2 regions of the Fenollaria sp. C0166D3 genome follow, and region 2 is predicted to be linked to the other one. Evidence: riboswitches for the same ligand, from Rfam matches in the RefSeq annotation. Region 2 holds a riboswitch; the other holds the start of a gene.
The links. A riboswitch is a leader RNA that binds a small molecule or an ion and turns the genes downstream of it on or off. The one in region 2 is predicted to bind S-adenosylmethionine.

Region 1 (12,506 bases), on a different contig from region 2:
GCAATAGGCTCAAGCCTTGTTATTTCTGAATCCATTTCCCTAGATATTTTTACTAATTCATCTACAATTTGGCTGTACATACCGCAGTCGTATCCTGCTAGGCCATCTCTAAAATATATGCCAAGTAAATATATGCATAGTATTTGCATCATAAAGGCTTTGGTCGATGCAACTGAAATTTCTGGTCCAGCAAAGATGTGTACCTTATAGTCAGCGATCCTATCAAGTGACGAATTAATCACGTTTGTGATGGCAAGTACTGTCGCACCACTTGCCTTTGCTTCTTTTACAAGGCCCATGACGTCGGCTGTTTCGCCTGATTGGCTGATCGCTATTAGAAGCGTCTTCTTACCAATGAAGTTATACGAGTATCTTAGTTCGCTCGATGTTTCAGCAATTATTGGTCTTTCTATAAACCTTTCAAGATAGTTCTTAGCAAGTAGACTTGCGTGATAAGCTGTGCCGCAGCCTGTTACGTAGATATTATCAAAGTCATTTAGATTAAGTCCATATAATTCATCAAAGTAGACTTTGCCGTCACGAATGTGCCTATCAAGAAGCTCCTTAAACTTCTTTGGCTCTTCATGTATTTCCTTTAGCATAAAGTGCTCGTAGCCATCTTTTTGAGTTTCTTCTATATTGACATTTGATTTTTGAATTTCTCTTTGAACTTCTTTATGAGAATTGTAAATCTTGATGCCGTCACTATTTAAAACGCCCATATCACCATCTTCAAAGTAAATAATTTCATTACTTAGATCGATGGCAGCTGAGATATCGCTTGCAAATAGATATTCATCATTCTTAACGCTCATTAATAGAGGGCAGCCCTTTTTGGCAAAATATAAATTTTTTGTCTTTTTATCCAAAACTAAAATCGCGTAACTGCCTTTGACATCTTCAAGTGCCTTCATAAAGCTATCTACATTATTTTCCTTCATATTCCTTGCGATGTACTCGATAAGAACTTCTGTGTCAGTCTCGCCCTTTGGAGTAAAATCTGGCATGGATTTCTTTAGCTCAAGATAATTTTCTATGACACCGTTATGAACTATGGCATAATCACCCTTCGTATCAAGGTGCGGATGCGCGTTCGTTTCAGTCACACCGCCATGTGTCGCCCATCTCGTATGAGCGATGGCAATGCCAGCAGCTTCCTTTGGACAAGCCTTGTCAAGCTCCTTTATCCTGCCAACTCTTTTATATATCTTTAAATCATTATCTTTAATGTAGGCAATGCCAGAGGAGTCATAGCCCCTGTACTCAAGGCTATAAAGGCCTTTGATTGCGTACTTTATTGCATCATTCTTGCCATAGTATCCAACTATACCACACATAATATCTTCCTTTCAAAAAAGCATTTATAATATTACTCGTGCGCAAATCTTTTTCGCGCATAAACATCTATATTAATTATAACATATATTTATGAAAAAATATAAAATTTTTACAAAAGAAAAGTGATAGCCGTAGCCATCACTTATCTCGTCATTAAATATATTAAAAAGCAGGGTAGATTTCTCCCTTGTAAGTATCTTCGATAAACTTTTTGCAAGCGTCTGATTGGAATACTTTGATAAGCTTTTGGAACTTATCTTTTGTTTCGTCACCTTTTCTAACAGCGATGATGTTTGCGTAAGGGCTGTCCTTGTCTTCAAGAGCTAAAGCATCAGCTGATGGGTTAAGTCCTGCGCCAAGCGCGAAGTTTGTGTTTATAGCTGCTAGTGCTGCATCTTTATAAACGTTTGGTATATTTGCTGCTTCAATTGGAGTAAATTTTAAGTTCTTTGTGTTTTGATCAATATCTTTTTCAGTTATATCTTCTTTAGTATCATCTTTAAGTGTGATTAGACCATTCTTTTCAAGTAATAGTAAAGCTCTACGTCCGTTTGATGGGTCGCTTGGTATTAAAACTTCGTCTCCGTCCTTTAATTCGTCAAGTGACTTGATCTTGTCTGAGTATAATCCCATTGGTTCGATGTGTACTGAACCAAGATTTTCTAAGTTAAGTCCTCTTTCTTTAGCAAAATTAATTAGGTATGGTATGTGTTGGAAATAGTTTGCATCGATGTCGCCTTGGTCAAGAGCTAGGTTTGGTTGAACGTAGTCATCAAATACCTTTACTTCAACATCTAGTCCTTCTTTTGCAAACTCGTCTTTAAGTGCTTCAGTAATTTCTGCGTGAGGTACTGGTGATACACCTATGATAATCTTATTGTCATCATCTGTTTGTGCTTCTGTCTTTGTTTCAGTATTTGTTTCTGCATCATTTTTATTTGTATTTCCTGTAGAGTTATTGCAAGCTACAAGGCTTGTTAATAGTGTTAATGCTAATAGTAATGTAAATATTTTTTTCATTTTATTCTCTCCTTAATTTTATAAATTAATTTTTTGTTTACTTTTTTGTATATAGTGTTTCCTGTAAATTGTACAATTTGTACGATTATAACTATGAGTGCGACTGAAATCCAAAGTATGTCAAGTTGATTTCTTTGGTAGCCGTATCTGATTGCGATGTCACCAAGACCGCCTCCGCCAAGCGCTCCAGCCATCGCTGAGTAGCCAACCAAGTTGATTATGGTAGTCGTTACGCCAAGTATAGCCGCTGGCACTGTCTCTTTTAATAGCACCTTGACTATTTCAAAATTGCTTGCACCCATTGATTTAGCTGCTTCTATGACACCTGCATCTACTTCTAGGAAGTAGCCTTCATATAATCTTGCTATGAAGGGTGCTGCCGCAAATGTTAGTGGCACCAAAGCCGCCTCAGTTCCTATTGCCTTACCAATAATAAATCTTGATAATGGCGCTAGGACTATAATTAATATAATTGCTGGCATGCTTCTAAATATGTTTATGATGCCATTTGTTATTGTATATATAAATTTATTTTCTCTTAAACCATTTGGTCTAGTCACATAAGTTAATATGCCCCATGGAAGTCCGATAATTAGAGCGATGAGCGCCGGCACTATAATCATGATTATAGTTTCAGGAAGTGCTGGTAAAACTATGTCCACTATTTCCTTGAACCTCATGCTATCACCTCCGATACTTCTGCGCAATTAGCTTTTAAGTAAGAAATAACTTTTTGTGCCTCTTCGTCTGAGCCGCGTAGCTCAACGACCATGTAACCAAGCTCTTCATCCAAAACGTTACTGATGTTACCGTCAATGATGTTGATGTCAACGTTAAAGGTCTTCATCGCGTTACTTAATACAGGCGTCTTAACTGTGTCCTTCGAGTAAGAAAGTCTAATCAATTTGCCAGTGAAAGCGCTGTAGTCAAGCTCTGTATCAGGAGCCGCCTTCTTGATAAAGCTTTGTGCAAGCTTTGTCTTTGGGTTTTTGAAAAGCTCTGTAGTAGTGTTTTCTTCTATAATTCTTCCATTTTCCATAAGAGCAATTTTGTTCGAAGCATCCTTTGCCGCTTCCATCTGATGCGTTATCATTATGGTAGTCGTATCAAAGTCATCTCTTGCTCTTTTATATAAATCTATGACCATCCTAGTGCTTTCTGGGTCAAGTGCGCTCGTTGCTTCGTCTGAAAGTATAATCTCAGGCTTAGATACAAGGGCTCTTGCTATGGCAACTCTTTGTCTTTGTCCGCCAGATAATTCACTTGGATATGCCTTCTCTTTATTAAGTAGGCCAACATAATCAAGAAACTTTCTCGCTTCAGCCTTTTTGTCTCCCTTGAAGCCATTTAAGTTTAAAGGAAAAATCACATTGTCTAGAACTGTGTATTGACTGAAAAGATTAAAAGTTTGAAAGATAAAAGCGATTCTTTTTCTTAAAGCTAAGAGCTCTTTTTGCTTTAAGTTAAAGATGTTCACTCCATCTATGATTACTTCGCCACTGTCAGCTTCCTCAAGTCTATTGAGTAGTCTAACTAAAGTTGACTTGCCTGCTCCAGATAAACCTATGATGGCCAAGATGTCTTTCTTTTCTGCTTTAAAACTTACGCCATCGACAGCATTAAATTCTTTGCCATCTACCTTGTAAGTCTTAATCAAATTTTTTGCTTCTATCATAAGCTCCTCCTTCCTTGGATAAATCCAATAAAAAAACTCTTTACCAAAAGATAAAGAGTATCGTGAAAAAATCGTCATCTTTCGGTATAACCGCTGGAATTAGCACCTTGATTAAACAGGTTGCCGGGCTTCATAGGGCCAGTCCCTCCGCCTCTCTGGATGAATTATATTGTGTTTAGATTATACAGGTCATTTTATATTAAAGATGTGATTTAAATCACAAATATTGATTTTTTTATAAAAATATGTATATTATTATAAGATTTCTTTATAGATATAGAAAGAGCGAGACAAGTGCCTCGCTTCATTTTTATTTACTCTACTATGTTTATGGTGATGCTGCCGCTCTTATAATCACATAGCTTAGCAAGTTCATCGCTTAGAACTATGCTAATTGTGTCGCCAACTTTCAAGTCTTTAAATGTAATTAATATTTTTTGTATATTATAATCTCCAAAAAACTTTATTTCGTGCTTAGCCTTTGTTTTAATTTCAAGTAGCTTTTCAGGATCAAGATATGGAAGCTTCCTTTTGAATGTAAGCGAATAATCGTTTACAAGCTCTGGGTAAACGATATTATATGATAAATTAACACTGAAAATATTATTTTTTAGATCTTTAATTGATAGCTCCTCTTCTTCATCAAGTTGATGTTCTTTTATTGAAAACACTGGATCGATTGTAGCCGCTGCTATTTTATTTTTTAAATCAGCATCAGCTTTTTTATTCATATTGCTAAGTATTTCTTTATAAAAATCAAGCATTCTTTTATTCGTATACATATCATTATCTAAATCTATAATTTTTTTATTAAGCTTATCAATTTTTGTTTCTAGCTCATTTATACTTGCATTTTCAGAAGTTTCTATCTTATTATCAATATCATCTTTGCTTACATCATTTGTTTTTGTGCAGCCAAAACTCATTAGTATGCAAAGCACTAAGAGAAATAAAACTATTTTCTTATTCATGTTACCATCTCCTTATAAGTATTATATCACAAACGCAATTTTTTACAAAAAAACTACGCTCATATACACAAGCGTAGTTAATCTTTATCTTATTATCATTTCTTCTCTCTTTGGTCCTGTAGAAATGTATTTAAATTTTTTGCCAAGTTTTTCTTCGATAAATTCGATATAGTCCCTTGCTTCTTTTGGAAGCTCTTCGTACTTAGTTATGCCTCTTATGTCGCTCTTCCATCCCTTAAGTCTTTCTAAAACTGGTTTTGCTTTTTTAAGCTTGGATGTATTAGGGAATTCATCTGTTATCTCGCCGTCTATGTCGTAGCTAACGCAAACTGGTATTTCATCTAAGTAGCTAAGTGCGTCTACGACCATGAAGGCGATATCTGTCGCGCCTTGCATTTCGATGCCGTACTTTGTTGCGACTACGTCGAACCAACCAACTCTTCTTGGTCTACCTGTTGTTGCACCGAACTCACCTTTGTCGCCGCCATGAGTCCTCAATTGATTTGCTTCTTCATCAAAAATTTCGCTAACGAACTCGCCTGCGCCTACTGCTGATGAATATGCCTTTGTTACTGCGATGATGTTTTTAATTTCATACGGTGGCACTCCAGCTCCTATAGATGCGTATCCAGCTAGTGTTGATGAGCTTGTTACCATTGGATAAATGCCATGATCAGTATCTTTAAGTGTGCCAAGTTGACCTTCAAATAAGATCTTCTTGCCATCTTTGATAGCTTTTCTTAGCATTTTGGATGTGTTCTTAACATATGGCTTAATTATTTCGCCATATTCAAGAAGTGTCTTTAAAACGTCTTCCTTCTTAAGCGGCTCTTTATGATAAAGCTCCTTAAGTATCGCATTTTTGATTGGCAATATCAAATCTAATTTTTCTGAAAGATATTCTTCGTCGTAAAGCTCATTCACTTCAAAGCCTATCTTTTGATATTTATCTGCAAATATATATGCAATACCTGATTTAGTCGATCCAAAGGATGCCTTGCTAAGTCTTTCTTCTTCGTACTTATCAAAGTCTAGGTGATATGGCATAACTATTTGTGCTCTGTCAGATACATAAACTTTTGGCTCTTTAACGCCTGCGTCCACTATTGATTTAAGCTCGTTAATGAAGAATGGTATGTTTAGCGCAACGCCATTGGCAAGTATATTGACAGTGTTTTCATTAAATACTCCTGATGGCAATAGATGAAGTGCAAATCTACCATAATTATTGATAATAGTGTGGCCAGCGTTGGCTCCGCCTTGAAATCTAACGACATAATCTGCATCACATGCTAGCATATCAGTTACTTTACCCTTGCCTTCGTCGCCCCAGTTAGCTCCTACTATAGCTGTAATCATATATACCTCCTAAACATTGAGTTCAACTTTGATACCGATGCTGTCCTTGTTCTTTTCAAGTATCGGGTCAATAGTTTCACTTACAAATTCTTCAACTTGTGAAGATGCTCTTCCGCTAATCTTTGATGCAGCCTTTATCTCTTCTATGTCATCCATAGTCAAGTTAAAGTCTTTGTCATCAGAAATTAGCTTTAATAAATTATTGTCCTTGCCCTCTTCTTTGATCCTCTTTTGTGCTTCTCTTGAATGAACTCTGATCTTGTCATGAAGGGCTTGTCTGTCGCCACCACGCTTAACGCATTCCATCAGTATATTTTCTGTTATCATGAATGGAAGCTCTTCGTTTAAGTGCTTCTTAATAACATTTTCATAAACTATAAGTCCGTCACTAACATTGATGTATATATCTAGTACACCATCAAGTGCTAGGAAGGCCTCGCTCACAGCTATCCTCTTATTAGCCGAGTCATCAAGTGTTCTTTCAAACCATTGTGTTGCGGCTGTTATTTGCGGATTAAGTGAATTTACTATGATGTAGCGTGAAATGGATGCGATTCTTTCTGCACGCATAGGATTTCTCTTATATGGCATTGCAGATGAACCAATTTGATTCTTTTCTAGTGGCTCTTCTATTTCTTTTAAATTTGCTAATAATCTTAAGTCGCCTGAGAACTTGTATGCACTTTGCGCAATTAGGCTAAGTACATTAAGTATCTTGGCATCTATCTTCCTTGTATATGTTTGTCCGCTTATAGTTAAAACTTTGTCGAAACCAAGTTTTTTCACTATAAGTTCATCGACTTTCTTTACTTTTTCTTCGTCGTTGTCAAAAAGTTCCATGAAAGAGGCTTGTGTGCCTGTAGTTCCCTTTGAGCCAAGTAATTTGTAATCTGCTAATAATTTATCTAGCTCTTCTAGGTCCATGTAAAGGTCTTGAAGCCATAGCGATGCTCTCTTACCAACAGTAGTTGGTTGAGCTGCTTGGTAGTGAGTGTAGCCAAGTGTGTCAAGGTCCTTGTACTTCATGGCAAAGTCCCTAAGGTTTTTCATAACAGTAAGAACTTTTTTTCTGATAAGCTTAAGAGCCTCGTGCATAGTGATAAGGTCAGTGTTATCACCAACGTAGCAGCTAGTTGCTCCTAAGTGAATGATTGCCTTTGCCTTTGGCACTTGAAGACCATAGGCATAGACATGGCTCATAACATCGTGACGCACAAGCTTTTCCCTCTCTTTTGCGACTTCGATGTTAAGATTGTCCTTATTAGCCTTCATCTCTTCTATAGCTTCGTCAGATATGTCTAGACCCATCTCTTTTTCAGCTTCTGCAAGGGCTATCCACATCTTTCTCCATGTTTTAAATTTATATTCTTCTGAAAATATATACTGCATCTCTTTAGAAGAGTATCTTTCTGAGAACGGCGATATATATTTATTATATTTGTCCATCTTCCACCTCTGTTGGATAATTACCAGTAAAGCAGGCGTTGCAATAGTCACAGCGTCCTTCAACAAGCTCCTTTAGGTCCTCTACCTTTAAGTAACCAAGCGAATCACAGCCAATGTAGTCCCTGATTTCATCTTGAGTGTACTTAAACGCGATTAGCTCCTTATTTGTCGGCACGTCAGTACCGTAGAAGCATGGATATAAGAATGGTGGCGAGGATATTCTAACATGAACTTCCTTTGCACCAAGCTCCTTAAGCTGCTTTACAATATTTTTCATAGTCGTTCCTCTAACGATGGAGTCATCGACCAAAACTATCTTTTTATCTTTAACCTCATCTTTAAGAATATTTAGCTTGATAGAAACGCCTTGTGATCTTTGATCTTGACTAGGCTTGATAAATGTTCTGCCAACATAATTATTCTTGATGAAAGCTATGGAGAATGGTATATTAGCTGCTTGTGCATAGCCGTATGCTGCTGGTGTACCTGAGTCTGGAACGCCAACGACTACGTCTGCATCGACTGGATATCTCTTGTGAAGCATCCTACCCGCATTTAGTCTTGCTTCGTAAACACTGATGCCGTCAATGGCTGAGTCAGGTCTTGCGAAATAAATATATTCAAATATGCAAGTGGATTTTTTCGCTTCATATTTATATACGGATTTAACTCCTTCTTCAGTAACTATAACGACTTCACCTGGTTCAACATCTCTAATAAACTTTGCTCCAACTGCATCAAGTGCACATGATTCGCTCGATACAAAGTATGTATCTCCTTTTTGACCTATACAAAGCGGATGGAAACCGTTAGGATCTCTCGCTGCTATTAACTTTTTAGGACTTGCTATAGCTAGTGAATAAGCACCAACTATCTTTGGCATAGCCTTAACAACTGCTTCTTCAACCGATTTTGACTCAAGTCTCGCTCTTGCTATAAGATAAGGAATGATTTCAGAGTCAGAAGTAGTTTGGAAGATGGCTCCTGTTTGTGAAAGTTCTTCCTTAAGCGCCTTTTGATTGACAATGTTGCCGTTGTGAGCGATGGCTAGAGTGCCTTTCCAGTAATTTATAACTAGTGGTTGAGCGTTAGAAACGGTAGAATTACCTGAAGTTGAGTACCTAACATGACCAACACCAAGATTGCCAGTGAGTTTAGCTAAATTATCTTTGTTAAAAACATCATTAACTAGACCCATATTTTTATAAACCTGGATGTTTTGGCTCATTTTGGTATCTGTTACAGCAATACCGCAAGATTCTTGTCCTCTGTGCTGTAAAGCGAATAATCCGTAGTAAATCAGAGTTGAGACGTCTTCGTGTTTAAGTGAATAAGCCCCGAAAACGCCGCACTCTTCATGTATTTTATCAAACATTATTCTAGTCCAAGTCTTCTCATGACTTCGTGGTATGCATCTTCAACATTACCAAGGTCACGTCTGAACCTGTCTTTATCAAGCTTTTCGTTAGTTTCGTAGTCCCAAAGTCTCATAGTGTCTGGACTGATTTCGTCAGCTAAGATGATCTTGCCGTCATATCTACCAAATTCAAGCTTGAAGTCAACAAGTCTTATGCCAACAGATTTAAAGTGCTTGCAAAGGTAGTCATTTACCTTTCTTGCGTAGTCCTTAATAGTTTCTACTTCTTCTTTTGTAGCAAGACCAAGCGCTGTAGCATAATCATCGTTGATGAATGGGTCATCAAGTGGATCTGACTTGTATGAGAACTCAACTATTGGGTGAAGTAATTCCTTACCTTCTTCAACACCCATCCTCTTAGAGAAGCTGCCTGCAGTTACGTTTCTAACTATAACTTCTAGTGGAACTATCTCAACAGCCTTAACTAAAGTTTCTCTGTCGTTTAATTCTTCTAGATATATAGTTGGAATGCCTTCTTTTTCAAGCTTTTGGAAGAAGAAGTTACTCATTTTGTTGTTGACAACACCTTTACCAACTATAGTACCTTTCTTCTTGCCGTTAAATGCAGTAGCATCATCCTTGTAAGACAAGATAAATTTCTTAGGGTCATCAGTCTTGAAGACCTTCTTTGCCTTGCCTTCATATACTTGTTCTAACTTTTCCATGTCGTCATCCTCCTTAAAAATTACATTCTAATTATATCACTTAGAAAAACATTTTTCAATCATTATGGAAATATTTTTGCAAAAATATAAGGACTTAATCACTAAGCCCTTATATATCATCTATTTACTTTTCTTTCTTTATCTTGATGATTCTCAATATAGTGTAAGCTTTTTTAGCCTCATACTCATCTTCGTTCATAACGTTTACTCTCTTAAACTCTACAGTCTCATCGCCATTGAGTTTAACTTTATATACGTCTACACAAGTCGATGGGCCTCCATCTCTTAACTCGCCCTTAACTTTAAATTCCACTAACGTTTTCTCAGTCACATCATTCTTTGGTGATATAACCCACTCGTCAGAGCAATTTCCTGCTGGCAAGACTACTTCTACCTCATCTTTATTTGTGTCTATGTCTATGGTCGTGACATCTGGAGTATCGCTTTCCTCTTTTCCATACATATCCTCTTTCTTTTCTACCTCATAAACTTTGCCATCGATCATTGCATAATTTTGTTCTGGATAGCCTTCTTCGTCTTTTGGAAATTTAGAGGCAATATTATTCGAAGCAATTTTATCTGTGCATGCGCTGATAAATAATAAGCTTAGTACTAATAGATATGATACAAAAATTATCTTTCTTTTATTTTCTTTCATAAAACCACCTTCCTTGTGCTTTCGTCTGATATATCGTTAACTATATAATATCACTTATCAAAGCAATTTACAAGTACTTAAATCTTACAAAATAGTAACAAAAAAAGCTTAGGTAAATCTCCTAAGCCTTTCATCTATAATTTATAATATGCAACGCCGACAAGGCCTCTGCCTGTGTGTACTGCTAGTGTCGGTGCAATTTGCTCTTCAACATATATCTTTGCTCTTGCCACTTCGTCTTTAAGTGCATCTTTAACAGCTTCGAGTGCTTCTGGATTTGCTCCGTGGCAGATTGATAAGTAGTAGTCCTTTGCGTCTTTTAACTCATCTTTTATTTTGTCTACAAGTCTTCTTTGTGCCTTTGCAAAGCCCCTCACTTTGTCAACATCATAGTAAACGCCATCTGCATCACATGTTATGATAGGTTTGATATGCAATAGCTGTCCGATAACGCCTTTAACCTTGCCTATCCTTCCGCCATTGATAAGGTTTGTAAGTTCTGGAATAACAAAGTATGTCCTTGACTTCATCTTTGCTCTATCATCTTCCATAATCTTGATGATTTCATCTGCACTATGGCCTTCATCTCTCAGCTTAGCTGCTCTATATGCATAAAAACCTGAGCCGATGGCTATGTTCTTTGTATCAAAAACTTTTACTTTGCCGTCGTAGTCCATTGCCACAAGATTTGCTAAGTTATTTGCCCCGCTAAGCCTTGACGATAGCGTGATGATTATGACTTCATCAGCGCCAGATGCAAACTCATTGTCGACTATTTCCTTTATCTCCATTGGTGATGGTGTACTTGTCTTAGGAAACTCCTTGTCAAGAAGTCTGTAGAACTCGTCCTTTTCTATATCAACTTGGTCTCTATACGATTTATCTGAGAAGTGTACCCACAAAGGTAGCATCGCCACATTTAATTCTTCATATGCTTCTTTAGGTAGATCGCAGGCTGTGTCTATAATTATTCCTACTTTACTCATATGTCCTCCTTAGCGTTTAATAGCTCGTATTCTAATAGTTTTTGCGTAATAACTTTCGTGCAAACACTCACTATGGCAAGCGTTAAGCCATTTCTCTTGTCTAGGTCCACGTCAATAGTCGCCGTCATCTTCGTATCAGGATCATCTTGTTTGCCCAAGATATCTATGATGAGTCTCATAACGCTCTCGATCTTGTCGCAAAAGTAATTATACGACTCTTCGATGGAGCTCTTCTTAAGCTCATGCAATATACCGCCATCAATCTCAGTCATGCTTAGATTGTTCTTAAAAACCGTGATTACTATGCAATAAACGATGTGATTACGAAAGTAGCGCTTCTTGATTGGGCTCGGCATAATTTTGTGCTTGACGTAGTTGTTGACCATGGACTTCGTTAATTTATTGTCCTTATCAAACATCGCTTCCAGTGCCTTGTTAACTATCTCGACTAGCTGCTCTGAATAAATGCCAAAGTCGGGTAAGTCCTTGTACCTAGGAAGCTTTAGCTCTTTAAGGCCAGTCAATATATTATCTCTCATACTGCCTCCACTTAGTATTTAATACTACGTCTATAGTTTAGCATAACTAGATTAATCTGTCAAGTACTTTTTTACAAATTCTTTAATATCGTCGTAGCTCGCATCTGTAAATACCTTGATGTAATCATACTTCTTAAATGAATACTTAGGATCGTAGTAGCTCTTCATCATGTCCTTGATGAGATCAAGGTATTCTCCCTCCATAAGCATGTCTGTGTACTTCTCATACCTTTCCTTACTAATGAATTTTTTGAACTCTTCGAAAGTCTTTATGATTTCCTCTTTATTTTCACTTGGCAAATAGTCCTCACAAATATTTTTTGCTCTCTCATCTAGAGACGCTTCGATAAGTATTTTGTCTGAGTCAAGCATCTTTTTATATAGTTTTTCATGAAGAACGATGTCACCTATCCTTCTCGATTCGCCCTCTGT
Region 2 (12,506 bases):
TTCGATACGATCCTCAATCATCTTTGGGTCCATAGCGTATATCGCCATGCGGCCAAGAGGCTTTCTGTAGCCATCGTTAATGACGGTACCCTTTAAGACCTCAACAACATTTTTAAATGGCGTATCAGCCTTGCTAAGGATTGTGTCGTCAAAGATGTTTGTATAAATCTCTGTGATATCCTTAAGACCTATGATGCCACTCATCTTTCCGGCCTTGTCAATGACTATGAGTACATAAGCATTCTTCTCGCGAAGTAAGTTAATCGCTTCGTATAGAGAGGCGTCCTCGTCTATAAGCACGGCGTCATCAAGATCAACATCCTTTAATTTTATCTTCATCGTTGTTAATAGCTTTGGCTCGTCTACGCCAAAGTGCTTTAAAACGAATTTTGTTTCCTTATTTAAATCGCCGAGCCTAACTGCTTTTGCATCGTATTTGCCAAGACTATTGACAAGGTAAGCGTAGGAGATAGCACTCGCGATTGAATCCGTATCAGGTACCTTATGACCTGAGACGTAAACTTTTTTATTCATTAAATCACCTTCCATATTATATTCATATACTATAACACATTTTGATGAAAAAATAAAGGATTTAGTAGTTAATTTTGCAAAAAGCCTTGAAAAATTATTTCGATTGTAGTAAAATTGATTGATATAAAAGAAAAGAGGTACTTATGTCAAAGAATTATGAAATAAATATGACGGAGGGAAAACTCCTTCCAAAGTTAATAAAGTTTTCGATACCCTTGATGCTATCGAGCACCTTGCAGCTATTCTTTAACGCCGCCGATGTTATAGTTGTCGGACGTTACGCAGGGGACGCTGCACTTGCCGCAGTTGGATCGACCGGCGCATTGATTAACCTACTCATCAATTTATTCATCGGTATATCGATAGGCGCGAGCGTGCTTATGGGTCAGGCGATAGGTAAGGGCTCATACAAGGACGCGCAAGATACGCTTCATACGTCGATGCTATCGGGTTTACTTGGCGGCTTCATCATGATAGCCGTCGGCTACTTTTCAGCAAGGCCAATGCTTGAACTGATGCAAACACCCGAGGAAGTCATTGATCTAGCGACACTTTATATGCAGATCTACTTCATGGGCATGCCGGGATTTATGATATATAACTTCGGCGCCTCGATACTTAGAGCAGCAGGCGACACAAAGAGGCCGCTTTACTATTTAGCCATCTCAGGCGTTATGAACATAGTTTTAAATTTATACTTTGTAATAGTTTTAAAGAAGACAGTTGACGGAGTTGCTCTTGCTACCATCATCTCAGAAGCTTTCTCAGCCGTGCTAATAGTTTTGTGCTTGATGAAGAGCGACGGCTACTTGAACTTAAAGCTAGATAAATTAAAGATGGATTGGAAAAAGTTTGGCGAAATGCTTAGGATAGGATTGCCATCAGGCTTTACAGGGGCACTATTTAGTATATCCAATATGCTTATACAATCCTCAATCAACTCCTTCGGTAAGCTTGTTGTCGCTGCAAACACTGCAGCTGGCAACATCGAAGGCTTCGTCTTTATGGCGATGGATGCCATTTACCAAGCCTCACTATCATTTGCCTCGCAAAATATGGGTGCAAAAAAGCTTGACAGAGTTGACGAGATACTTAAGACAACCATCGTCATGGTGTCAGTCGTGGGTCTAGTCCTAGGCATAGGCGCTTATCTAGCAGGTAATTTCTTACTAAAATTATATACACCAAACCCAGAAGTTATCGAGATCGCGATGCTAAGGCTAGGTGTCATATCGACAACATATTTACTTTGCGGCATCATGGACGTTTACTCAGGTGTAATACGCGCGATGGGTTACTCATTAACACCTATGATCATAGCTGTCGTATGCATTTGCGGCTTTAGAATATTGTGGATTATGAGTGTATTTCAAAAGTATCACGAGCAATGGATTTTGTATATCTCATATCCATTGTCCTGGTTATTGACTACCATAGTCTACGTCTTTACTTATATCTATGTGAAGAAGAAGGTTAAAGAACGTTTTGCCTTGGAAGAAAATAATTAGGCGAAGGGCTTGACAAAAACGAAAATTATATATATAATGATTAGTGAACTTAATAAGTCTCATAAAGAGTGACGGAGGGAATAGGCCCTATGAAGTCCGGCAACCTGCTAGCAAGGTGCCAAATCCTACAGCGCAGCTGAAAGATGAGAAGAACGAACCTTCAGCTATGAAGGTTTTTTTATTTTACAAGATGCGCCGCGAGAATATATTTGCGGCTTTATATTAGAAAAATTTATAAAAATTAATAAGGAGGAAGATTATGTATAAAAAACTATTTACATCTGAATCGGTTACAGAAGGTCATCCTGACAAGGTTTGCGACCAAATATCAGATGCAATTTTGGATGAGATACTAGAAAAAGATCCAGAGGCGAGATGCGCGATCGAAACAACTGCATCAACTGGCTACGTTTTAGTATCAGGACAAATCACAACAAACTGCTACGTTGATATACAAGCGGTAGTTAGAAGGGTTATAGCTGACATAGGCTACACTAGAGGAAAATTCGGTTTCGATGCAGAAAATTGCGCTGTACTTGTATCGATCGAAGAACAATCTAAGGATATAGCACTAGGCGTTGACAAGGCGCTTGAGACTAAAGAAAAATCAAAAGATAAATATGATTTAATAGGTGCAGGCGACCAAGGTATGATGTTTGGCTACGCTTGTAATGAGACAGAAGTTTATATGCCACTAGCCATATACTTATCACATAAGCTAGCAAGAAGGCTAGCTGAAGTGCGTAAGGACGGCACACTAAGCTACTTAAGACCAGACGGAAAGACACAAGTAACTATCGAATACGATGGAGACAAGCCAAAGAGAGTCCACACTATAGTTGTTTCTACTCAACATAAAGAAGGCGTTAGTCTTGACAAGATTAAGAAGGACATCATAGAACACGTTATAAAACCAGTAGTTGATCCAAAACTAATTGATGACGAAACTATCATCTACGTGAACCCAACAGGACGTTTCGTTATAGGCGGACCAAAGGGAGACACAGGTCTAACAGGTAGAAAGATTATCGTTGACACATACGGCGGCTACTGCAGACATGGCGGAGGAGCCTTCTCAGGAAAGGACGCTACAAAGGTAGATAGATCCGCTTCATACGCAGTAAGACACGTTGCGAAAAATTTAGTAGCAGCAGGCCTTTGCGATAGATGCGAAATACAAGTTTCATACGCAATAGGCATAGCAAAGCCGATATCCATAAACGTAGATACATTTGGAACAGGCAAGATCGAAGAGACAAAGATACTTGAGATAGTTGAAAAAGTATTCGACCTTCGTCCAGCCTTCATCATCGACTACTATGACCTAAGAAAACCAATTTTCCACAAGATTACTAACTACGGCCACTTCGGTCGTGACGATATAGATCTTCCTTGGGAAAGATTAGAAAAAGTTGACGAGATCAAAAAACTTGCTGGAGAAATTAAATAGTATATAAATTATATATATAATAGGAAGAGAACTATGAGCGACGTGCCCATAGTTCTTTTTTGCTTGTGAAAATGGATGGTATATGCCGAGCGATAGACATATGATGGGAGGTAGACATATGCCGGGCGATAGACATATGACAAGAGGTAGATATATGACGGACGATTGCTTTACGCCGCGTGATTCTTTAATCGCGTCCATCGTTTTGCGCCTACTTTGATATTCGTGAAAGCATTAGCACGGCAAAAGATATTACAAAAAATTAATATTTTATACATTTCACTTATATACTCACTTCTATAAAGATAAAATAAAATATACATAAATAAATTTATATATATGTGATACTTTTACTTGACATATGATTTTATTCGTTATATAATGCAAAATAATCGTTGAAACATAGTAAATATCACGGTTTACGGATTAATATATTTTGAAAATCGTAATAAGAATTAATGAAAGAAGGGGAATCATGAAAAAAGGAAGGAAAATATTAGCTTGTTTGATTTTGATGGTGCTAGTACTAAGCCAAGTGCCAACAAACTTGCTTGTTCGCGCAGAAGAAGGCGAAGAAACGAAATATAATTTAAGTTTCGAGCTTGAAAGAGATGCGAGTGCTTTAAACGAAATTTATCAAAAGCATAATGAGGCTGAGAATGAAAGTGAAAAGGCAGATGAAGAGGCTAGTGATAAAGAGGCCGATGGCGAAGCAGATGCAAATAAAGATAACGAGACAGTAGTTGATTTAAGTCAAGAAACAGAAGCTGAAGAAAATTCATCTGAAGAAACAAAGCCAGTAGACGAAGCAAAACCAACAGAAGAAACAAATGATGAAGCTGATTCAGCTGCAGATGAAGGCGAAGAAGCAGTAGTCTTGCCATCAGGCGGAGGCGAAGGCTCTGCGAAAGAAAAGGCAGAAGAAGTAAAGGACCTAAATATCACATATACACTTCACATAAAAGGCGAAACTGAAAAGACTATGGAAAAGATAGTCACTTATTCAGTAGAAAAAGCCGATTTCCTTGGAGATCTAAAATTCGAAGGCATTGAAACATTAAGCAATGAGCTAGAAGTGAAGTATTACAGTAAAGAAGATGGATCAAGCTTTGACGAGAAATCTGAAAATTTTGATTTGTATTTAGAAACAAACTCAGAAAAAACTGTATTAGAATTACCAAGAATAGGCGAAAAAGAAGATTCACTAAGAGTAAAGGAAAGTAATTTTGAAGAATCAATAGAAATAAACGAAGAAAAAGTTAATGAAGCAGCGGGTAATCCAAACGCTACAGCAATTTATCTAAATGGAACATCAGGTAATGACGACAACGACGGACTATCTATAGAAAATCCTGTAAAGACATTTGCAAGAGCAAAGACATTAGCTACAGCAAATCAAAATATTGAAAAAATAATAGTAACTGGTCAAACATATATTGAAGGAGATATTTCATTATCTGGAACAAATGCAAAAGTAATTAGAAGCATTGATTACAATGGATTTTTATTTAGCGTTCCAAGTGGAAAAACTGTTACACTATCAAATATTATTATAGATGGTAATTATGATGTAAATAAAAACATTGGAAAGTCATTAATTGAAGTAAAATCAGATGCAACACTTAATATTAATGAAGGTGCTGTATTAAGAAATAACAAGATAATGGATATTAAAAACACAGCTTCACGAGGCGGAGCAATAAATGCATTTAATGCGACTATCAATATGACTGGAGGATCTGTAGAAAAAAATCAAGCAACATATGGTGGAGGAATTTATTTATATGGATCTACAATGAATTTCTCTGGCGGCATCGTTCAAAAAAATAGATCGGAACGAGTTATTGATTATGCATATGGCAAACAAGTTTATTCTGCTGGCGGGGGCATAATAGCTAACGAGGGGTCAACTATCAATATGTCGAGTGAAGCCAAAGTATTGAATAATTTTGCGGCTGAAATAGGCGGAGGTATTAGCTTGGGAAGCAACCAAGTAGGAGCTGGAAACACTTTAAATATGAATGGCGGTAAAATTGATGGTAATACAGCAGGTTCATCTGGCGGAGGAATTTTTATACAGGCAAAATATGGTAGAGGAGGAGCATCGAAAGCTTTTATTAGTGGCGGCCAAATTACCAATAACAAAATGGATGGAAGTGGAGTAACATATATGGCTTTTGGCGGCGGCGGTATCTATGTAAATGGTGCTACTTCCAAATATGGCGGGAATGGATACTTATATTTAACAAATGCTATAATAACAAATAATAAAGCTGATTACCAAGGCTCTGGGTACGCTGCTTGCCCTATATCAAAAACTACGATATATGTTAATGATGGTGTTGCTTTGTATGAAAACAAATCAAAAGATTTGTATATTTACTGTAATACTAGTGAAGAAGAATATCTTACACATGCTGGCAACCCTAATTATTGGCTTTCAAAACGAATGCTTGGTGGACCATTGTATGAATGGATAGATTTAAAAAATGGTAAATTATTACCAGAAGAAAATTATGAAACGTTCGTGGAAATTGAACAACATCATGATTATATTCATTTATATACAAAAAACAAAGCAAATAACTTTACAAATGCACTTGCAAAGGTCTATATAACTGGCAATGAATCAGCAACAAGAGGAGCTGGTATAGGAAGTAACGGAACAGTTATATTTGGAACTGATAATAAGACTACAGAATTAAAAGTTAAAAAAGAATGGAATGATGACAACAATAAAGATGAAAAACGTCCAAGCTCTATAAAGGTCAAATTGATGGCTAGTATTGAGGGAGATAGTAATAAATATGAAGTGGAAACCATTGAGCTTAACGAAGAAAACCAATGGAGCTATGAATTTAAAGATCTTCCATCTGAAAGCAATAAAAAAGAAATTAAATATACAGTAAAAGAAGCTGGCGAAAAAGAAGGCAAAATCACTTTCGATGGCAAAGAATTTAAAGTAAGCTATTCTGGAGACGAAAAAGATGGTTATACTATCACAAACACACCTGAAGAACCTGATAAAGAAACAAAAGAAATCAAAGTAAGTAAAGTTTGGGATACAGCTGACAAAAAAGCCTTTGCAAATGAAATCACTGTTGAATTATATAAAAACAATGAAAATACAAAAAAAACATTAATTTTAAACGCAGAAAACGAATGGAAAGGCAGCTTTAAAGATCTTGACATTAAAGACAAAAACGATAATGAAATTACTTACACTATAAAAGAAGCTGGCGAAACATATGGCAAAATCAATTTTGATGGCAAAGAATTTAAAGTAAGCTATTCTGGAAACGAAAAAGATGGCTACACTATCACAAATAGCTACTATCCACCAGAAGAGCCAAATAAAGAATACAGAGACATCTTTGTAGAAAAAGCTTGGGAGATAAGAGGCATGAAGCCTATTAGCCATATCGAAGTAGAATTATATAGAGACGGAGAAGCTACTGGAAATACTCTAGTCTTAAGCGAAGCGAGTGGCTGGAGCGGAAGCTTTAAGAACTTAGAGAAAGCCTCTGATGGCGGACACATCTATGACTATAGCGTTAAAGAAATTGGCGAAAAGTTCTACACTGTAGAAATATCTGGTGAATACTACGAAGTTATATACAGAGGCAATATGGATAGTGGCTTCACTATAATCAATAGAGAAGAGCCAAAGAAGCCTCAAAGAAGAAACATAAGAGTTGTAAAAGTTTGGGACGTCACAAATGAAATACCAGTTGATGAAATTCAAGTTGAGCTATACAAAGACGGAAGAGCAACAGGAAATGTGATTACACTTAGCAAGGCTAATGGCTGGAGGGGACGCTTCGAAGACTTACTTGCTTATGACGCGGAAGGCGTTAAATACGAGTACAGCGTAAGAGAAGTGGGCGAAGCATCGCGCATGATTAGCATATCAGGCAGTGACTACGATGTTAGCTACGCTGGCGATATGGATCACTCATTTATAATCACAAACAGAGAAAATATTCCGCCAAAGAAAAAGACTGAAGTAAGAGTAAGTAAAACTTGGGAAACAAGTGGCGAGACAGAAGCGGTTCAAGCTGAATTATATATGGACGGAGCTGCTACAGGTAAGACTATCACACTTAGTGAGGCTAATGGCTGGAGCGGCGCCTTTACTGATCTTGATCTAGAAGACGCTAAAGGCAATAAGCACGTATACACTGTTAAGGAAATAGGTGAAGCAGGGGGCCAATACACAATTGGCGAAAGAGTATTTACTGTTAGCTACTCAGGCGATATGCATAGTGGCATCACAATAATCAATACTGAAGAACCACCTGAAGAAGAAAGAGAAAAGGAACCGCCTAAACCAAAGCACAAGGACAAACCTGACGAGCCAAAAGAAAAAGAAACACCACCTGAAAAACACTTAATACCAAAGACTGGTGTTGAAGAAGAAACTTTATCCATAATCTTAGCACTACTTGTTCTAGTCGGACTATTCTTTGTAAAGAGAAAAATTAATGAGGGTAAAAGTAAATAGATTTTAGAAGATATCTGCTAGGCGATATATATGCTTAGCAGATATATTTTATATATAATAGGAAGAGAACTATGAGACGCGTTGCCATAGTTCTTTTTTTCTTGTGAAAATGGATGCCATATGCCGAGCGATTGCCATATGACGCGCGATAGATATATGACGGGAGGTAGATATATGACTGGAGGTAGACATATGACGAGCGATTACTTTATGACGGGCGATTCGTTAATCGTGTAAATCGTTTTGCACCTACTTCGATTTTGGCAAAACCATAAGCAAGGCAAAAACGCTTTAGCAAAATTGTAAAAATATTTTAATTATTTGCAAAAAAATGCTTGACATTTGTCTTGACTTATTATATAATTATAAATTGCATAATTAGGATTTAAAATGGGTTTTTATTCTCAAAATCTTAGTTTAGGGTACGACATATAGTAGGTTATTTTGATAAGGGGTGAATATTTGGATGCTACATCCTGTTGAAAACGGAAAAAGAACTAGAATGAGTTATTCTAGGATAAAAGAAGCTTGCGAGATGCCAAATTTTATTGAGGTACAAACTGCATCGTTTGACTGGTTTTTACATGACGGCTTAAAGGAAGCTTTTGACGACATATCACCTATTGATGACAATGGTGGTAGCTTAGTATTGGAGTTTGTCAATTATACTATAGGAAAGGAACTAAAGTATACTGAAGAAGAGTCCAGAATTAAGGACACAAACTACAGTGCTCCTCTTAGAGCAAGGGTTAGACTAATTAACAAAGACACTGGAGAGGTTAAAGAGCAAGAAGTATTTATGGGAGACATACCTATCATGACTGATAAGGGTACTTTCATAATCAATGGTGGAGAAAGGGTTGTTGTTTCACAAGTCGTTCGTTCGCCAGGCTGCTACTACAAGAAGGAAATCAATAAGAATGGTGAGCTTGATTACAGCGCAACTATCATACCAAACCGTGGGGCTTGGCTTGAATTTGAAACTGATGCGAGTGGCGCTTTATATGTAAAGATTGATAAGAACAGAAAAGTTATCATCACATCACTTCTTAGAGCTTTAGGTGTTGTTTCTGATCTTGAAATTGTTGAAACATTAGGTGAAACTAATGATTTACTAACAACTCTTGAAAAGGATACTGCAAAGACTCAAGACGAGGCTTTGATTGAGATCTACAAGAGACTTAGACCAGGCGAACCAGAAGCCGTAGACAGTGCTAAATCACTACTTAATAATCTATTCTTTGACCCTAAGAGATACGACTTAGCTAAAGTCGGAAGATATAAGTTCAACAAGAAGCTATCTATAGCAAGAAGGATAGAAAATCACACTCTTGCCATGGATGCGGTGAACCCTATCACAGGTGAATTAATCTATGAAAAGGGCACTCATCTTGATAGACCTATGGCGCAAAAGATTGAAGATAACTTTGTTAATACCATTGACATAGTTTTGGATAATGGTGAAGAGATCAGGGTTGTAGGTAATAACTTTGTATATCCTGAAGCTTTTGATACAAAGGTTAATTTTGAAGAGCTTGGACTTAAGGATAAGATTTATGCACCACTAATGCATGAACTTATGGACGAAGCTAAGGACGACGAAGAGCTTAAAAACTTAATCATAGAAAATATTAAAGAAATATATCCAAAGAGAATTGAAATTGATGACATAATCAGCGCTATCAACTACCAATTCAACTTAATGCGTGGCGTTGGTCAATTTGACAACATCGACCACCTAGGTAACAGACGTGTAAGAAGCGTTGGCGAATTACTTCAAAATCAATTCAGAATCGGTCTTTCCAGAATGGAGAGAGTTATTCGTGAAAGAATGACTACTCAAGACCCTGAAGCTGCTACTCCTCAAAGTCTTATCAACATAAGACCAGTAGTTGCCTCACTTAAGGAGTTCTTCGGTTCATCACAACTTTCTCAATTCATGGACCAAACTAACCCTCTTAGTGAGTTAACTCATAAGAGAAGAATGTCTGCTTTAGGACCTGGAGGACTTTCAAGGGATAGAGCTGGCTTTGAAGTAAGAGATATTCATAACTCACAATACGCTAGAATGTGCCCTATCGAAACGCCAGAAGGACCAAACATCGGCCTTATCACATCACTTGCATCATTTGCAAGGATCAATGAATATGGTTTTATCGAAGCTCCTTATAGAAAGGTAGAAAAAGGTACAGGAAAAGTTACTGATGAGATTGAATACATCAGCGCTGATGTTGAAGATGAGTGCATCATAGCTCAAGCTAACGAGCCAATTGACGAAAAAGGCTACTTTAAAAACGACATCATTGTTGCTAGAAGTAAGGCTGAAAACGATACTTTGATGGACATGTTCAAAAAAGAAGAAATCGATTACATGGACGTTTCACCTAGACAAATAGTTTCAGTTGGTACAGCGATGATACCATTCTTGGAAAACGACGACGCAAACCGTGCACTAATGGGCTCAAACATGCAAAGACAAGCAGTTCCACTACTTATGACAGAAGCACCTATCGTTGCGACTGGTATTGAGTATAAGGCTGCTAAGGACTCAGGCGTATGTGTTGTCGCTAAAAACGACGGTATTGTTAAAAAAGTTGATGCGAAGAGCATCGTTATTGAAAATAAAGACAAGAACATTGATTCATATAAATTAATCAAATTTACAAGCTCTAACCAAGGCACTACTATTAACCAAAGACCTATAGTACAAGCGGGCGAAAAGGTTAAGAAGGGCGATGTAATTGCGGACGGACCAAGCACTAACCTTGGTGAAATGTCACTAGGAAAGAACATCTTAGTAGCGTTTATGACTTGGGAAGGCTATAACTATGAAGACGCGATACTAATCAACGAAAGACTTGTTTATGAAGATGTATTGACATCTATTCACATAGAAGAATACGAATCAGAATCAAGAGATACAAAGCTTGGACCTGAAGAAATTACTAGAGATATTCCAAACACAAGTGAAGAGCTTCTTAAGAACCTTGACAAAGACGGTATCATAAGGATCGGAGCTGAAGTTAAGGCTGGAGACATCTTAGTTGGTAAGGTTACTCCTAAGGGAGAAAAGGATTTACCTGCTGAAGAAAGACTGTTAAGAGCTATATTTGGAGAAAAATCAAGAGAAGTAAGAGATACATCTCTTAAGGTGCCTCACGGCGAAGCTGGTATAGTTGTTGACGTTAAGGAATTTACAAGAGAAAATGCTGATGAACTATCACCTGGCGTAAACAGGATGGTCAGAGTATATATCGCTACAAAGAGAAAGATCTCTGTTGGTGACAAGATGTGCGGTAGACACGGTAACAAGGGTGTTATTTCAAGAATACTTCCTGAAGAGGACATGCCATACTTACCAGACGGCACACCACTACAAATCCTACTAAACCCAATGGGTGTACCATCTCGTATGAACCTTGGACAAGTACTTGAAGTTCACTTGGGTATGGCGGCTAAAAAGCTTGGTATGTACGTTTCAACACCAGTATTTGACGGTGCTAACGAAAACGACATACTTGAAGCGCTTGACAAGGCAGGATACCCTAAGAGCGGTAAAATCTATCTAAGAGACGGAAGAACAGGAAAGTTATTCGACAATCCAGTAACAGTTGGTTACATGTATATGCTTAAGCTTCACCACTTAGTTGACGAAAAGATTCACGCAAGAAGCATCGGACCTTACTCACTAGTTACTCAACAACCACTTGGTGGTAAGGCACAATTTGGCGGACAAAGATTCGGGGAAATGGAAGTTTGGGCCCTTGAAGGTTATGGTGCAAGTCACGTTCTTCAAGAGATATTAACTGTTAAGTCCGACGATATCAATGGCCGTGTTAAGACATACGAAGCCATTGTTAAAGGAAAGAACATTCCAGAACCAGGTATACCTGAATCATTCAAGGTACTTGTAAAGGAACTTCAAAGTTTACTTCTTGACGTTAAGGTCCTTGACCAAGACGACAATGAGATGGAACTTGATGATGAAGATGATTTCATGAACGAAAGAGAAATCATTGCAGGCGACTTCAAGAGCATGGACACTGATTATAAAGAAGATGAAGAATTTGTAAACTTCTTTGACGAAGAATCATCCAAGGGCACAGATGATGAAGATGACATTGATTACGACGAAGATGATGTGGATGAAGATGACTACGATGAAGATGACGATGAAGACATCGAAGAGGATATTGACGAAGATTTCGAAGATATAGATGAAGAAGATTTGGACATGGACGACGATCTAGACATAGGCAGCGACATCGACGAGATTGATGAAGACCTAGACTTAGATGACGATAGTTCTTTGTAGAAAGACAAGGAGGAAGGTAATTTGTTCGAATTAAATAAATTTAACAGTATTCAAATAGGCCTTGCATCAAGCCAAGACATCAGAGAGTGGTCTAAGGGAGAAGTTAAAAAACCAGAAACAATAAATTACAGAACATTAAAGCCAGAAGCAGAAGGCTTGTTCTGTGAAAAGATATTTGGACCTGTAAAAGACTGG

Region 1: linked by a shared signal. The riboswitch ahead of AC1EJ0_RS06930 (methionine ABC transporter ATP-binding protein) and the one ahead of metK (methionine adenosyltransferase) in region 2 are both predicted to bind S-adenosylmethionine.

The regions. Positions count from the first base shown of each region.
Region 1 covers NZ_JBWPVU010000009.1:695-13,200, reverse strand. Annotated here, with positions in the region: gene glmS (glutamine--fructose-6-phosphate transaminase (isomerizing)) at 1-1,337, opposite strand, end outside; gene AC1EJ0_RS06940 (MetQ/NlpA family ABC transporter substrate-binding protein) at 1,501-2,358, opposite strand; gene AC1EJ0_RS06935 (methionine ABC transporter permease) at 2,355-3,038, opposite strand; gene AC1EJ0_RS06930 (methionine ABC transporter ATP-binding protein) at 3,035-4,033, opposite strand; SAM riboswitch class I at 4,105-4,199, opposite strand; gene AC1EJ0_RS06925 (hypothetical protein) at 4,348-5,004, opposite strand; gene AC1EJ0_RS06920 (adenylosuccinate synthase) at 5,089-6,363, opposite strand; gene purB (adenylosuccinate lyase) at 6,373-7,809, opposite strand; gene purF (amidophosphoribosyltransferase) at 7,796-9,184, opposite strand; gene purC (phosphoribosylaminoimidazolesuccinocarboxamide synthase) at 9,184-9,891, opposite strand; gene AC1EJ0_RS06900 (hypothetical protein) at 10,016-10,549, opposite strand; gene AC1EJ0_RS06895 (DegV family protein) at 10,684-11,535, opposite strand; gene AC1EJ0_RS06890 (DUF1836 domain-containing protein) at 11,532-12,074, opposite strand; gene mnmH (tRNA 2-selenouridine(34) synthase MnmH) at 12,126-12,506, opposite strand, start outside.
Region 2 covers NZ_JBWPVU010000002.1:5,875-18,380, forward strand. Annotated here, with positions in the region: gene AC1EJ0_RS01330 (putative manganese-dependent inorganic diphosphatase) at 1-534, opposite strand, end outside; gene AC1EJ0_RS01335 (MATE family efflux transporter) at 678-2,042, shown strand; SAM riboswitch class I at 2,099-2,192, shown strand; gene metK (methionine adenosyltransferase) at 2,302-3,492, shown strand; gene AC1EJ0_RS01345 (Cna B-type domain-containing protein) at 3,968-7,996, shown strand; gene rpoB (DNA-directed RNA polymerase subunit beta) at 8,463-12,311, shown strand; gene rpoC (DNA-directed RNA polymerase subunit beta') at 12,333-12,506, shown strand, end outside.